Regions from separate parts of the Dysgonomonas sp. GY617 genome, predicted to be linked through region 2. Evidence: riboswitches for the same ligand, from Rfam matches in the RefSeq annotation. Region 2 holds a riboswitch; the other holds the start of a gene.

Region 1 (8,439 bases), on a different contig from region 2:
ATGAAAATTCGCAAGCTCGCGAGCGTACACAAATATTAATGGATTATGCCAATAAGGTAAATGGCTTGGTAATAGGTACGGGAGATCTTTCGGAATTGGCATTGGGGTGGTGTACTTACAATGGAGACCATATGTCGATGTATGCCGTTAATACGGGTATTCCTAAAACGTTGGTGAAAACTCTTGTACGATGGATTTCGGATACACAATTAGATTCTGGTTCTCAACACATACTTTTAGATATTTTGGATACGCCTGTTAGTCCTGAATTGTTACCGGCAGGAAAGGACGGTAAAATATCACAAATAACAGAAGATACAGTAGGACCTTATGTATTGCATGATTTTTTCTTATATAATATGCTTCGATTTGGCTATGAACCACGCAAAATATACTTTTTAGCACAGAAGGCATTTAAGGAGGATTATGAGAAAGAAGAGATTCTTAAATGGCTTAAAGTGTTTTACCGCAGATTCTTTTCACAGCAATTTAAGCGTTCATGTATTCCCGATGGACCAAAAGTCGGTTCTATAAATCTTTCACCTCGTGGCGATTGGCGTATGGCAAGTGATGCTTCAGGTGTTATCTGGTTGAAACAATTGGACGCACTGCAATAGTTGTGTATGCAATAATAATATTGATTATCAGGTGGTTAAATTGTTATAGTTTCTTTTGAAACTAAAATTAATATTAATACATTTGCTGCCCAATTTCAATTTTAAAGAATTCATGAATAAATCAAAATTGGTAGCCATTGCTGCCCTTTGTATGTCTTCTTCTGCATTGTTTGCAGGAGGTTTACTTACTAATACCAATCAAAGTGTGCATTTTCTTAGAAATCCGGCGCGTGATGCTTCTACCGAGATTGATGCTGTTTACACGAATCCGGCAGGTTTAGTAAAACTTACTGATGGATTCCATTTTTCTTTTACAAATCAGAGTGCATTTCAAACACGAACTATAACTTCTACTTCTCCTATATTCTTGATGAATGGTGGATTAGATACAAAAACCTTTGAAGGTAAGGCTTCAGTACCATTTATTCCAAGCTTACAAGGTGCTTATAAAAAAGGTAAATGGGTTTTATCTGGGTCTGTCGCTATATCAGGTGGTGGAGGTAAAGCTACTTTTAATAATGGGCTACCTTCTTTCGAAGCTCTTGCAGGAACTAGTGCTGCATTAGTAAATCAGACTCAAGCTCTTACAGGATATACTGCCAACAGATATGAGGTAAACCAACACATGAAGGGTTCTAATATGATTATTGGGGGTCAATTGGGTGGAACTTACGAGATCAACGAAATGTTTTCTGCTTACGCAGGTTTCAGATTGAATGTTGTAAGAAATTCGTATGAGGGATATTTGAGAGGATTAAAATTAAACCTAACTCAAGTGGGTTCCGATTATTCTCAGAATATGGTGTATGCTGCTCCACTTTTGGAGCAAATAGCTGCGGGTGCAGCTGCTGACCCAGCTAAACAACAACAAATACTTTTAATGGCTAAAGCTTCTAGCAGCGAAGGTGCTATGTTAGAAAGTTCGCAAAGCGGTTGGGGAGTAGCTCCTATTATCGGTTTCAATTTTAATTACCAAGATAGATTAAACATTGGTGTTAAGTACGAATTTAAGACTTCACTTGATGTAGAAAATAATACAAAAAGAGACGATACAGGTATGTTTGGAGATGGAGTAAATACAGCTCACGATATTCCTGCCTTGTTGACTATCGGAGCTTCTTATAAAGTTACCGAAAAACTAATGGCTAGTGTTGGTTATCATAGATTCTTTGACTCTGATGCCAAAATGGATGGAGATAAGCAAAAAGACGCAGGTGCAACTAATGAATATTTAGCAGGTGTAGAATATCAAATTGATAGAATGTTTCTTGTTAGTGCCGGTGGACAAATCACACGCTATGGTGTGGGTGATGTTTTCCAAAGAGACTTAAGCTTCTCTTGCGATTCATACTCTTTAGGTCTAGGAGGTGCTGTGAATGTTTCTCCATCAGTGAGAATAAATGTAGGTTATTTCTGGACAACTTATTCAGATTATACAAAAGTACCAGGAGGAGGTACATCTAAGGATGTATTCTCAAGAACTAATAAAGTTTTTGGAGCGGGAGTTGACTTCTCATTCTAATAAATATATTTGACAAATTACGTGATAAAAAACTGCCGCAAGGCAGTTTTTTTGTTATATATAGTATCTGAAGTTTCAATAAAGTAACTAGCTTTGCAGCGCATTTTTAAACACACCGTAATATTGACGTATTAGGTTCTCGGTTTCTGGTTAATAGACTAGAAATTTTGGGCTAATTTTTTATAAAATGCCTGATTATAATAACCACTGATTATGTGGTTTACTAAGCAATAAACGGATTTTCGACCTAAATTAGGGTATGGAGGATAAAGCTAAAAATTATTTTTTCAAGTCGTTTTTGACTATAGTTATTGCTATAGGGGTATTTTGGGGGTTGAAGCAAGTTCTTCCTGCCAGATTATTCCCTGAAAGTACAGGTACAACACCGGGAATAGTTATTGATAGTTTGGCTTTAGATGCTATGTCTAATGATTCGATATTAATAGCAGATGTTGACTCTCTGGCGAATGATACGTTAATTAATAGAATTGATATAGATGCTTCGGAAAATAGCGAAGGCATTGGTAATCTCATAAACTTCTATGAGAAATTATATGAACTAGAAAACTCGGGTAAAGGTAAAGTTCGTATAGCTTACTTCGGAGACTCAATGAATGATGGTGACTTGATTGTGCAGGATATACGTAGCTCATATCAAAATGCTTATGGAGGTAAAGGTGTTGGCTTTGTAGGGGTAACCTCTCTTTCGGCTTCAGCCAGATACTCAGTTACACATCAATATTCAAATAATTGGGAGACTCAATCGTTCTTAAATGTAAAGAAGCCGAAGAGAGCATTTGGGGTAGATGGGCAAGTCTCTTTTGCACCTAGAGGTTCTCAAACATGGGTCAGATATGCTGCCAATGATGTGGCAAACTCAACTTTACTTTATAATCCAACTTTGTTTTATGGAAGCTCTTCCAATCATAATGCTTCTGTTAATGTTGCTTTGGGTAAGGATTCGTCTATACGTCACGAATTGGTTGCCGACAGATTATTGAATACTCTTAAACTCTCGTCTACTTCTAAAACGCTGAAAGCTACTTTCGAAAAGACTGATTCTATACCTTTTTATGGAGTTAATTTTGACGATGGGATAGGCGTTCATGTAGATAATTTTTCTTTACGAGGAAATTCAGGGTTACCACTGTCTCTATTTAATAGAGATTTGATGAACGCATTGGATAAGGTTCTAAATTATGATCTGATAGTTCTACAATACGGTACAAATGTTTTAGGATATGGTACTACCGATTATAGTTGGTACGAATCTAAAATGGCAGGTGTGGTTAATCACTTGCAGCAATGCTTTCCGAATGCAAGTATTTTAATAATATCGACAGGAGACAGAGCTGTGAAAACAGATATGGAAATGAAAACCGATAAGGCGGTAGAACCTTTGGTAAAACATCAGAGATTGTATGCCGAGAGTACTCATTCGGGCTTTATAAATCTATATACATTGATGGGTGGATATGGCTCTATGATAAAATGGGTACAAGAAAGTCCTTCTTTGGCTAATAAAGATTATACTCACTTCAATCAAAAGGGAGCAAAAAAAATAGGTGGACTTATTTATAATGAACTGGATAAAGGGTATATTCAATATAAAAGATTAAGAGAATCAGGGCAAATTGCAGCCCGAACTAAACATACTGATGATTTATAAAAAAACAATAACATTCTTATTTTTTCTGTGTTTAATGTCTTCCGCTATATATTCGAAAGATAGTAAGGACGTTGTATCTTCAGATTTCAAGAATGTGAAGTTGTTGGAACCTTTATTTGATAAGTTATATCAATTGGAGAAGAATCAAAAGGGTAAAGTGAATATTGTACATATTGGCGATTCGCATGTGCAGGCTGATATGTTTACAAACGTAATTCGTCAAATTTTACAAACTAAGTTTGGCAATGGGGGATATGGATTTTCCTTTCCTTATAGTTTGGCTAAAACAAATGGTACAAGTTATATAAAATATACTTCCAATACTTTATGGGAGAGTCGTCGTAATATATATCCGGTGACAGATGTTTCAGTAGGTTTAAGTGGAATAGGACTCTATGCGAATAGTTCTGATTTTGAAATAAATATAGATGCTAACCCTTTATATACATTCAATAAGATAAAGCTATTGTATCCAACTAAAACATCTTGTTTTAAAATCGTTTTGCCCAATAGTGACTATAAAACTGTATCGGAAGAGGTTGTTGTTAAGCCCCAAATAGAAAGCAAAAAGGCTGAGGGGTCAAAAGTAAACTATACTCTACATAAAGTAGAAAGTAAAGAGACTTTGTATAGAATATCTCAAAACTATGGTATTTCGGTGGAGAAATTAAAGGAAATAAACAATTTGGGCTCAAATACGATTCGTGTGGGAATGGACTTAAAAATACCCAATAAGCAGGAGTTGGCAGAGCCTGAGCCTAAAGTGGCTATGATCCCCAAAGTTGTAAAAGAGGAGGAGAAAAGCGAGAATGAACCAAAGATTATTCTTTCTAAAGAAAAACCTTACGAATCGGAATTTATTCTGCCTATGTCATCTAATCAGGTGACTATTTTACCATGTAATAAGCAGTCCGAATATAATTTAAGTGGGATAGTGGTAGAAAACGAGAGACCAGGTGTTATATATCATACCATAGGAGTAAATGGAACAAAGGTTTCAGATTACAATAAATATCCATTGTTTTTTGAGCAACTACCTTCTTTAGGAGCAGATTTAATAGTCATTTCTTTAGGAACAAATGAGGCTTTTAATAAATGGACAACGCCCTATTATGTTTCACAAATGCAAGAGTTTATAGATAAGATAAAGAAAAATAATCCAAAGTCTATAATCTTATTAATGACGCCTCCGCCTTCATTGTTTAAAAGAAGAACTCCTAATACTTTTGTAGAAGGATATGGAGAGGCTATGAAAGGATTGAAAGGCTGTGTAGTATGGGATTTGTTGAATAAGTTGGGCGGCGTACAAGCTCCTCTTAATAAAGATTTTGCTCCATTGATGGCTAAAGATAAAGTGCACTATACAAGAGAAGGATATGAAAAGCAGGGAGTGCTTTTCACTACTGACTTTTTGACTGCTTATGATAACTATGTAAAAAGTAGAACTAATTGAAAACTGTGTTAACTAACTTAGAATCTTATTTCTCTATAACTACAGATCAAATACGATCTTGGTTTGAGTATGACCCAAGCAACCCGCTTTTATTTAGCTCGAGTTTGTTTCTTGGATTCTTTTTGGCTTTTTATTTAGTATATATATTGACTCGGAAATACGCACATTTTCGGACAGTATATGTTTTACTCTTTTCGATGTTTTTCTACTATAAGGCAGGAGGCGAGTATTTCATATTATTGATACTGTCGGCTCTCATTAATTATATACTGTCTGAAGTAATGGACTTATCTACAAAGAAGTCAGTCCGAAAAACAGTGCTTACAGTTACAATAGTTCTCAATCTGTTAGTGTTGGCGTATTTCAAATACATGAATTTCTTTATTGGGAATTTAAACAGCCTATTTCACGAGAATTTTCAACTTCAACATATCATTCTACCTGTTGGTATATCATTCTTTACATTTCAGGCAATAAGCTACTCTGTTGATTTGTATCGGAGGGAACTTAAGCCGGCTAAGAATGTTCTGGATTTTGCTTTTTATCTCTCTTTCTTTCCTCAATTGGTTGCTGGACCTATTGTGAGAGCTAAGGAATTTCTTCCGCAGATGTATCGTGAGATAAATTTGTCGAAGAAAGAAGCAGGTCTAGCTTTATTTTTGATTATTACGGGTTTGATTAAAAAGTCTGTTATATCCGATTATATATCTCTGAATTTTGTAGACCGTATTTTTGATAGTCCTTTAAGTTATACACCATTCGAAACATTAATGGCTACTTATGGTTATGCTTTACAGATCTATTGTGATTTTTCGGGTTACTCTGATATGGCTATCGGTATAGCATTATTAATGGGATTTAAACTTCCTGAGAACTTTCGTACACCTTATAAATCGGTTTCGGTGACTGAGTTCTGGCGTAGATGGCATATTTCTTTGTCGTCTTGGTTGAGAGATTATTTGTATATTCCATTAGGAGGAAACAGAAAAGGACGATTCCGCACATATTTCAATCTATTTTTAACGATGCTTATTGGAGGTCTTTGGCATGGTGCGGCATGGAAATATATTGCATGGGGTGCATTACATGGCGGAGCACTTGCTGTTGAGCGTTTATTCAGGCAGTTTGTAAAACTTCCCGAAAAGAATATATTTGTTAATCTGATTTGCGGAATTATCACTTTCCATTTTGTAGCATTTTGTTGGATATTCTTTAAAGCCAACGATTTTGAAGTTGCCACAGCGGTTATAAGTAATATTAGCCGACTCGAATATAATCCCGAGGCATGGCTCATGGTAATCCAAGGATACCGAAATGTATTTATACTTATATTTATAGGTTTCATTTTACATTTCACACCTAAGCGTGTGAGTGATATGGTTGAAATGGGCTTCCTTAAGTTACCGTATATTGGACGTGCTATTATTGTAGGTGGCGTATTCTGGTTGGTATATGCAACTGCGTCTAGTGGAACGCAACCATTCATCTACTTCCAATTTTAACAATTTTGTTTGGATGAATTAGGTTTTATAACATATCTTTGCACCGTTGTTTTGCTCCTGTAATAAATATTTAAGAAGGATGCAAAAAGGGTAATCAGGTGAAAGACCTGGACAGACTCGCTACTGTAAGCATTCTATTTGTAAATGAATAGAATGTAAGTCAGAAAACCTGCAAGACGACAAAAAGTGATACTAAACAGCTTTCGAGAAATAGAGCTGAAGATCAAAAACTGTCGATTCATTCTTCTTTAGAATATTTCCAATGTAATTTCTTCACAATATTTTGTCCGAAAGCTAAATCTATTATTGATTTATAGGCTTTCAGTATATGAAGTATTCTTGTTTTCTCCTTATATTTCTTATTTCTCAGTTCTGCTTCTTCGAAGTAGATGCTCAGAATAAAGATTCCATAAAAATTCAGCATATCAATGAGGTAACTGTAACTGCACAGGTATTACCTTCGGTTTCGCGTGCTGCCTCGCCTCTTCAAGTTATGACTTTTGCCGATTTAGAGCGTATTGGTGTGCAATCAATCTCTGATGCTGTAAGACGATTTGCGGGAGTAATGGTGAAGGATTATGGTGGAATAGGTGGTTTGAAAACTGTTTCAGTAAGGGGTTTAGGTGATCAGCATACTGCTGTATTATATGACGGAATAGCTTTTAGCAATTCTCAATCAGGGGCAACTGATATAGGGCGTTTCTCTTTTGAAAATATATCTTTTATATCACTCAATATTGGACAGGCTGACGATATATTTCAATCGGCAAAGGCTTTTGCTTCTGCGGGAACTCTGAATATTAAAACGGCAAAACCTCAATTTGGGGATAAAAAGTATAAAGGGCAGGTTCTTCTTCATGGAGGATCATGGGGTATGTTTAGTCCGGCAATCGTTCAATCTTACAAAATATCGTCCGCATGGGCTACTACATTTAATGGAAGTTGGCAAAGAGCTGATGGAAATTATCCTTTTAAGTTTAACACTGGAGAAAAAACAGAACGTCGTAATCGGAATAACTCAGATGTTGATATCTGGCAAGGCGAATTAAATGTATACGGTGATCTGAAAAGTGGTGGGACGCTTCAACTGAAAGCATTCTATCTTGATTCGGAAAGAGGAATTCCCGGAGCTGTGATATCTGGTAATATAGAAGCCAATGAAAGACTGTGGAATAAAGATTTCTTTACACAAGTAAATTACGAGAAAAAAATCAACTCGAAATTTTCGCTACAAGGATTAGGAAAGTATTCCAGATTGTATAGTAAATATTTGGATGTTGATGCTATATATGATAACGGATTTATTATTGATAAATATACTCAGGTTGAATACTATGGTTCTGCATCGGCATTGTATCAGCCTACTGATATTTTTTCTGTATCATTGGCGCAAGACTATGCTTATAATAAACTAACCTCCAATTTTGTAAAACAACAATATCCATCGCGAGGAACTTCATTAACGGCTTTGAATGCACAGGTTAAGACCAACCGATTGACTGCTACTGCCGGTATATTAGGAACATACATTGGCGAGAACGTGAAGCAGGGAGACCGCCCTAAAGATAAAACGCGATTGTCGCCGGCATTCAGTCTATTGTATAATCCTTTTGACATAGGTTTGAGATTCAGAGCTTCTTATAAGGATATATACCGTGCCCCAACATTTAATGAAA
Region 2 (8,439 bases):
CCCGATAATGATTATGTGGAGATGTTCTGGGAGCAAAATCTTAAACAATTCTGGATTGACACCGAATATATTCCATCGAAAGATATCGATTCATGGAAGTCTCTATCTGCCGAAATGCAGGAAGCATATAAAAAAGCACTGGGTGGTCTGACATTGTTAGATACGTTACAAAGTCATACAGGGATGCCGAAAGTGATAGATCATATTGAGGGATTACAGAATAAATCGGTACTGTCATATATGTGTATGATGGAGGCAATACATGCCAAATCGTATTCAACTATTTTTTCGACAGTAGCTACCGCTGCCGAGATTGATGCTATCTTCGAATGGGCTTCTAGTAACGAGCAATTACAGCTGAAAGCAAAAACGATAGATTCAAATTACCGTAAACTGGATAAGGCGAATGTCTCAACCGAAGATATTTATATGGCTCTGGCTTCGTCTGTAATGCTTGAAACTTTTCTTTTTTACAGTGGCTTCTTTTTACCTCTTTGGCTTGCCGGACAGGGACAGATGGTTGCAAGCTGCGATATTATAAAAAAGATTGTGGCAGATGAGTCTATACACGGTGTTTTTGTAGGTCTTTTAGCTCAGGAGTTTTTTGCTGCCTTTAGCGAGAAACAAAAAGCTAAAGTGAAAGAAAATTTGTTTGAATTGATGGATAAGTTATATGAAAACGAATTGAAATATACAGACCATGTATATGGTGATGTTGGGCTTACAGGAGATGTAAAGGAGTATATCCGTTATAATGGGAATAAGGCTTTGATGAATCTGGGCTTCGAACCACGTTTCGAAGTAGGAGAGGTCAATCCGATTGTTCTTAATGGATTGAATGTTGAAACGACTCAGCATGATTTTTTCTCAAAGAAATCGACTAACTACGAAAAAACACTGGAGGTTGTCCATTTACATGACGACGACTTTGCAATGGATGAAGAGTTAAGTATAATAGTGTAAAAGGAAAAGGTTTTTTCGAATTTATATGAATAAAAATGTTTGCTTTAGATTAAAAAAAGAGGGAATACAATTGTATTCCCTCTTTTTTAGGGCTTGCTTTATTATTAGTTATATTGATGACCTTGGTCTAAATTAAGATAAATATCATTACTCCAATTTAGATAGCTTCATCTGTAAAAAAGATCTCTTGATTACTTTTACAATCCTAAATGCTCATTCCAAGATTCAGCGTTTTTAACTGCTTCTTTCATGTGATTCACCCAGATAGTACGTATATCTTTATGATCTGCTAAACCTATAACATTAAAATTATTAGACCCAGTAAGAGTTCCGTTTGTACTAATAATAAAGCCCATCTTTTCGAGTTTCAGTTTCCAACTATATTGAGCCTCATGATCATTTTCATTGGGGTCTACTTTATCAACCGTTTGTCCATCTTCCAAATCTCCAAGCAGATCGTTTTGGGCATGATCACCAGCAATTGACATAAGTGGAGAAAGGCTAATTGTAATATCTTTAGGTTGCTTGCCTTTTCTTTGAGCAAAGCTTGTTACTTCTTCTCTTATGTGAGAAAACATTTTGTCACCCCAATCTACTGTTCCAACAAATATGTTTTTTTCGCCACTTAATTTTTGCAATGCCACTTCAAGTTTATCATACATTGCATTTGCCTGATTATATTCTTTATCGGGGTTGCCATGTCCCATAAGCGCAACTAGTTCTCCTTTATCTAAACGAGGCTTGTAATAGTTATAAAGAACTTTTGATACAGCTTCTACGTCTTCATCGGCTTCAAGCAGACACGAACTTTTAGCAACTCTAATATCAGGAAATGGAACCATAAAGTTCTTCTTCACGTCAGTATTCATCAAACTTAGATACTCTTCTCCTGGTATAATGTGTAACGATTGTACATAAACTGTTTTATAGCCTGCAGCACCAATAGCTGTTAACCAAAGATCGGGTTGTGCAAAAGCTTTACCCAACTGTGCATAAACACGCGATACGATTGTACGTGATGTAAACGAGAGATAAATATCCGTGTTAGGATAAGCAGCTTTATAATCGGCTATAATTTTTTCGTAAGTAGCTTGTGGTTGTTCATATGTACTACCGAATGAACAGAGTAATAAAGCTGTGTCGTGATTTTTAGCGATTTGAACTGGGTTTCTGTCATCTTTCTTGTTGTCATCATCATCAGAACATGAAGTGAATATGCCTATTGACAGAAATAAAGTCAAGGCAAACAAGTTTTTTAGAATTGTTTTCATAATAGAATAATTTAATAAGTATTATTTATTTTGATTTTGGAATTTTATAGTAACTGAAGTATAATAGTTTCTACCCGGAGAGGTTGTTGCTCTGTTATGACCAAAAGGAGTACGGTCTACATAGTTAAAGATATTATCTACTCCCAGATTAATGTCGAGATTCCATTTTTTCTTGTTTAGTACAGAATGAGAAGTATTTATACGCCACAATTGAAAACCTTTCGTATTTCCATCGGAAGTGTAATACCGTTTAGATTGATATCGCCCATTTAAACTTACTCCCAATTTGTATTTCTGCCACGAGTGAGACCAAGATGAGCGGAATGCGATATTATGACGAGATGTGGCATTCATATATACATATTTCATATAATCGTCAGATGTTTCATCATCAGTTCGTTGAGCTTTTGCATCTAAATAACTGTATCCGCCACCAATTTTTATGTTCATTGGTAAATCGGCATCAAAAGTAACATCAACCCCATAGGTACGTGCTTTCGCTAAATTAACATACTGCATGGTTTCTTCTACCAACTGCATTTTATCTTCAACTGAAGTTGGAATTGTTTGAAGGGAGATCATGTCTCGAATACTATTGTGAAAGCCTGTTATGCTTGCTTTAAATTTAGGTAAGTGGTATTCAATGCTTGTAGCATAGTAATTCGATTTTTGAGGTTTTAGATCCCTATTACCATAATAAGCCTTATACTTACTCATAATTGTAGCATAATATTGGTAGTATAACTCTTTTATAGTCGGAGCTTTAAAGCCATTGGAATAGGTGGCACGCAGATTGAAGTCTCCTAATTTATACATTGCCGAAATTTTGGGCGTTAGGGTCTGTCCAAAATCTTTATTATAATCTAGTCTTAAACCTGCTGTTATGTTGAACTGATCTGTTATATTCCATTCATCTTGCACGTAAGGAGATAAAGCGTAAGTAGAAGACCTATCTCCCTGCAATCTACGAGGCGACACTAGCTCGTCCCACATATACTCTAAACCTGCACTTAGCGTATTCTTTTTACCTAAATAAAAGACACCTTTTGAGTTGCTTAACCATCGGCGTTGAGATGTTTGAAGAATACGGTCATCGGGATAGTAAACGATCCTATTTCCGTTTTCATCAAAATAGTCGGTATATTCACGGTTTGTATAATCATAGTAATAGTCATAACGATCATAAGATAAATCGAATGAAAGAAAATTCTTTCCTGTAAGATTGTATTTTGCTCCTGTTGCGTAGGTCTGATTACGATAATAAAAATCATTTAATCTCCATAATGGAATCCCTGTCGGGCGATAAGTCCATTTTTCATGAAATGAGGCATCTGCTGTTAAGATTAAGTTTTTATTTACTTGATAAGATAAATTCTGTGACAGCGTATAGTTAGTCGATCTGTTTACTGTCTTGGTAACACTGTTATTGTATAATGTATTTCGATGCCATTCTTGGGTAGTATTTCTCCATCCGTCTGTATGATTAAAGATGAATGAGCTTGTTGAATTCCATTTACCATGGTTGAAACTAAAGCTGTTTCCTTGGTCTATATCCCCGTATTCTCCAATTCGGGTTGTATTGGATGCACTGAATTTATCTTTGTTTTTCTTTGATATGAAATTGATAACACCTCCAATTGCATCCGAACCATATAGAGAAGATACTGCACCTTTTACAATTTCAATTCGATCAATATTATGCATATTGATTCGGCTTAAATCGTTCTGACCACCAACGTCGCCATTTATCCGTTTACCGTCGATAAGAATTAGGATGTAATCGTTTTTCAATCCGTTTAATTGAAGGTTACTTCCCATGTCGTTCCGATTGAAAGTGAGAGAAGAAGATAATCCACCTAATACATCTTCTATGTCCCGACCCGCATACTCTTTTAATGCAGCACCCTTAATCACTTCAGTCTGCACAGGGGCATCCTTAAGATAGTGCTCAGTTCCTGTTCCTGTAACTACTATCTCATTCATTGAGGTGGGTTTGCTCTTCAAGGTCAAATTGACAAGAACTGAAGTATCTTTGATTGTTATAGTGCTTTCTGCAGGATTATAGCCAATGTAAGATGCAATTAGAGTGTAAGTATTGGGCGATAGATGGTTGATTGCATAATTACCGTCTTTATCAGTAGATACACTGATGTTGGTATTATGGAGATGGATGGTTGCACCAATGAGTGCTTCCTTATTCGAAAAGTCAGTGATAGACCCTTTGATCGAGAATTTTTGTGCATACAGCAAGTGACAACTTATTAAGAGCGTCACTAGGGTTAATAATGTACGATGGCTCATATTTTGTTTTATTTTAGTCAAATAAAATAAAACATCGAGTTTCCTTTACGCAGCTTATTACTGCTAAATAAAATAGTGATAAATACCTTTTTGCGAGTATCATACACAGCTTTCTATTCCTGGAAGCTTGGTGTTTATTATGATCTAGCAGGTCTTCTGGCTATCCTCTGGTCAAAAACCTTCCCATATCTATCCGATACAGTGGTTATAGAAATTTTGACCAACATAATGAGGAATTACAGCTGCAGGTACAGCCCCGGATTTTCACCGGGTTCCCTTTCATTAAAGTATAAGAAATACTTCAATTACTAAATCAGCGTCAAAGGTATAAAATATATTTATATAAGATAATAATTATTTATTTGATAATTTGTAGGTCGTATTATTTCTAATTGTTACTAATTATAGTAATCTTATTTAAGGGGATAGTAGATTCTCTGAAAATGACATTAGGCTTAAAATAATATCAAGGTATGCGATTTATCTCTTTTTCTTATCTGTTTTAGTACTTATATCTGTATTCGGAGGGTGTCATATTTGTATGTTTTTTGAAGAACCGACAAAAGAGTGATGGCTCAGTAAAGTGCAATGCATCGGTGATCTCCGTGATTGACAAATTTGAAGTCTTTAATATTGATTTTGCTTGTGCTATGATAGCTTCATTTATCCAGCTAAGAATAGATCTTCCTGTATGTTTACGTATCATGGTTGTGAGATATTTGGTCGTTAAATGCATTTCGCTTGCATAGAAAGAAACGCTTCTTTGTTCTTTGTGATATTTATATAATAAATCAAAAAATTGAAGGGTTAGTTCTTTACCTCTTGTATGTTTATTGTTTTGCTCTGGATTGTCATTGTATAGATCTTTTATATCAGTAAGAAGAGCAAGTAATAGATATTTAAGTATATCTAATTTGCTTTTACTATGTTCTCTGTAATAATGCATCGAAATATTATTATGGTGTTTTCTAAATATATCAAAGTGACTATCACTTAATTTTATACATGGCATTTGACGTATTTCCTGAAAAAGAACAAAGTCATTGGATAAAGAATCTCTGGAGACTAAGTCTAAAGAGAAGAAGATAGTATCTATATGCAAGTCATCTGAAACGGTTATAGGTTCCATCATGGAGTGGGGTAATACCACCATCAAAGTACCGGGTTTTAGTTCTCTTTTTTGGAAATTTATCTTCAATTCTGCACTACCTTCCACACAAATTGCACAAATGAATCCACTAACAGAATGTGGATAATTTGTCAATCCCTTCCTTACTGAATCATCTGTCTTATTTACAACTATCCCCTCTATATCAAGTAGACCTATTTCTTTTGATACATAAGATATGTCATAGTTTTCTATCTCAGTTATACCTTCCATTTGACTATGTAAATTTACTGTAAAGAAGATGTTTATATTTCAATAAAACAAACCTATTGAACATTTATTGTTCTTTTCGGATAATATTCACCGAGACAATAACCCATTACTTTGCAGTAGTTCTTTTTCAAATAAGAGTATAAACTAAAAATATTGAAGTATGAAAACAAAAATGACAATTCCAGCACCTTTATCATTCAGAGAACGCGATCGTCGTTGGGAGATAGCACGCACAATAATGAGAAATAATGAGCTAGATACACTTATTATTTACGGAGATAGAGAATCTGCTGCACCCGCACCATTTTGTATCGATCATTATTTTACAAATGATAGACTAGGTTCTGTAGTGATTTTTCACAAAGAGGCAAAGCCGGTTGTTATAACTTTTGCTCCTATGATGGTTGCCGACCATATGCAGGCATCTATGCGTGGAGATCAACAATGGATTGAGCCCGAACAAATATATGTTGGAAAGACAGGTGCAAACATTGGAAATATGCTCAAGGAAATAGGTTTACCTGATAGACCAAAGATTGGAATCATTGGACTAGAGCCATATCCTCCATTTTATTTCGATGGAGCATTGCCTCACCGTACATGGAAGGGTATAATGGAGGCATTTCCTAATGCTGAAATTAAGCCAGTTTATATGGATTTTTTCAAACTAGCTGCCCCGAAAAGTGAGGAAGAATTGGCTTTGGTTAGATATGCTGCACATATTGGTGAAGCAATGAGTGAAGCTATGCGCATAACAGTGAGACCTGGGGTAAGTGAAGCTGAAGTAGCGGCAGCTATAACCTCTACTTGTATTTCGATGGGAGGATTTACAGCCGAAATTTTAATGGGGTCGGGTCCTGAATATATTGCTTGGGGACCTCCTGCTTGGCAATATCGCTCTCAAGCTCCACGAATAATACAAGAAGGAGATATTGTTTTGTCAGAGATATTTGCATTGTACGGTATGTATGAGACTCAACATCAAGCAGCAGTGGCAGTCGGAAATATACATCCAGACTTGGAACGTGCGGCTCTGGTAGCTCGCGAGTGTTATGAAAGAGGAGTTGACGTTCTGAAAGCTGGAGTAACTTTTGGCGAAGTTGTTGATGCAATGGAAAAACCCCTTTTGGATGCAAAAGGATGGCATGTACACCCCTTGATACACAGTATAAATCCTTATGGTCCAATTGGATTCGGAACCGCACCAGGTATAGAGATACTACCTCAAGCTAGTAGATATGGTAATGTGGGTAGGTTGCCAAACCCCGGTAGAGATTTGGTATTACAGGCAGGAATGTGCTTTGCTTTTGAACCAAACTGTGCTTTTGGAAACCATTTAGCCAATATTGGTGGAACTGTAATAGTGGGCGAAAATGGAGGAATTGAACTAAATAGCAATTCAACACACTTGATGAGAGCCGAATATTAATCGTCAGAAATAACAAAAGCTATTGATGTGAATCAGTAGCTTTTGTTGTCTATAATTATTTTTGTAGCAATGATTTAATTACTTCTACATTGTTTCGTAACAACATAAGTATTCATTTGTTACAGATAAAAAATAATAAAGCTATGACAAATAATTTTCAATCAGAATTAAAATCCGACCTTCAACTGTTTCTGAACGAGCAGAAAGAAAGGTTTCCACAAAAAGATATACTTAAGATAGACCTACATTGCCACGACTATAACAGTGATGTACCTGATGAACTTATGGGACGTATATTGAATGTTCCCGAAACATGGTTGCCAACCGACAGATTGTTGCAGGAGTTACAGACCAATGGATGTAATGCTTTCACAATTACTAACCACAATAATGCACGCTCTTGCTACGCTTTGCAGGATAAAGGATTTGATATTCTGACGGGGTGTGAATTTAGTTGCTTGGTTCCAGACTACAATATAGGGATACATGTATTGGCATACGGTTTTACTCCCGAACAAGAAGTAAAGTTGAATAAGCTTCGCCGCAATGTGTACCTTTTTCAAGAGTATGCCCTAAAGCATAATATACCAACTATCTGGGCACATCCCCTTTATCATTATGCTGTAAAAAAGATGCCTCCTATGGAATTTTTCGATAAGATGGGACTGATCTTTGAACGGTTTGAGGTTCTCAACGGGCAGCGTGATACTTGGCAGAACCTGTTGGTAAGAGAATGGATAACAGCACTTACTCCTGAGAAAATAGATGGTTTTTCAAAAGAGTTTGGAATTGATCCTAAAATGTATTGCTCTGATCCATATAAAAAATCTTTCTCAGCAGGGTCTGACAGCCATATGGGAATTTTTGCAGGACTAACAGGTACATATTTATATATTCCCAATCTCGAAGAAAGATTAAAATCTGAATCGAAATCATCTTTAGCACTTGAGGCTATACGAAAAGGAGATATGGCTCCGTATGGCTCGCATCAGAATTCCGAAAAACTCACAATTGCCTTTCTGGACTATGTCTCGCAGGTTGCACTCAATTACAAAGATCCGGGATTGCTAAGGTTGCTTTTACATCAGGGTTCT

Evidence for each region. A riboswitch is a leader RNA that binds a small molecule or an ion and turns the genes downstream of it on or off. The one in region 2 is predicted to bind cobalamin.
Region 1: another riboswitch for cobalamin. It lies ahead of IR022_RS08090 (TonB-dependent receptor plug domain-containing protein); the one in region 2 lies ahead of IR022_RS03560 (TonB-dependent receptor).

What each region holds. Positions count from the first base shown of each region.
Region 1 covers NZ_JADCLR010000007.1:222,819-231,257, reverse strand. The annotation lists gene IR022_RS08115 (NAD(+) synthase) at 1-617, shown strand, start outside; gene IR022_RS08110 (OmpP1/FadL family transporter) at 730-2,139, shown strand; gene IR022_RS08105 (GDSL-type esterase/lipase family protein) at 2,399-3,808, shown strand; gene IR022_RS08100 (LysM peptidoglycan-binding domain-containing protein) at 3,843-5,261, shown strand; gene IR022_RS08095 (MBOAT family O-acyltransferase) at 5,459-6,763, shown strand; cobalamin riboswitch at 6,798-6,955, shown strand; gene IR022_RS08090 (TonB-dependent receptor plug domain-containing protein) at 7,092-8,439, shown strand, end outside.
Region 2 covers NZ_JADCLR010000001.1:845,504-853,942, forward strand. The annotation lists gene nrdF (class 1b ribonucleoside-diphosphate reductase subunit beta) at 1-963, shown strand, start outside; gene IR022_RS03555 (sirohydrochlorin cobaltochelatase) at 1,161-2,234, opposite strand; gene IR022_RS03560 (TonB-dependent receptor) at 2,256-4,535, opposite strand; cobalamin riboswitch at 4,664-4,863, opposite strand; gene IR022_RS03565 (helix-turn-helix domain-containing protein) at 5,038-5,916, opposite strand; gene IR022_RS03570 (M24 family metallopeptidase) at 6,077-7,345, shown strand; gene IR022_RS03575 (glycosyltransferase) at 7,489-8,439, shown strand, end outside.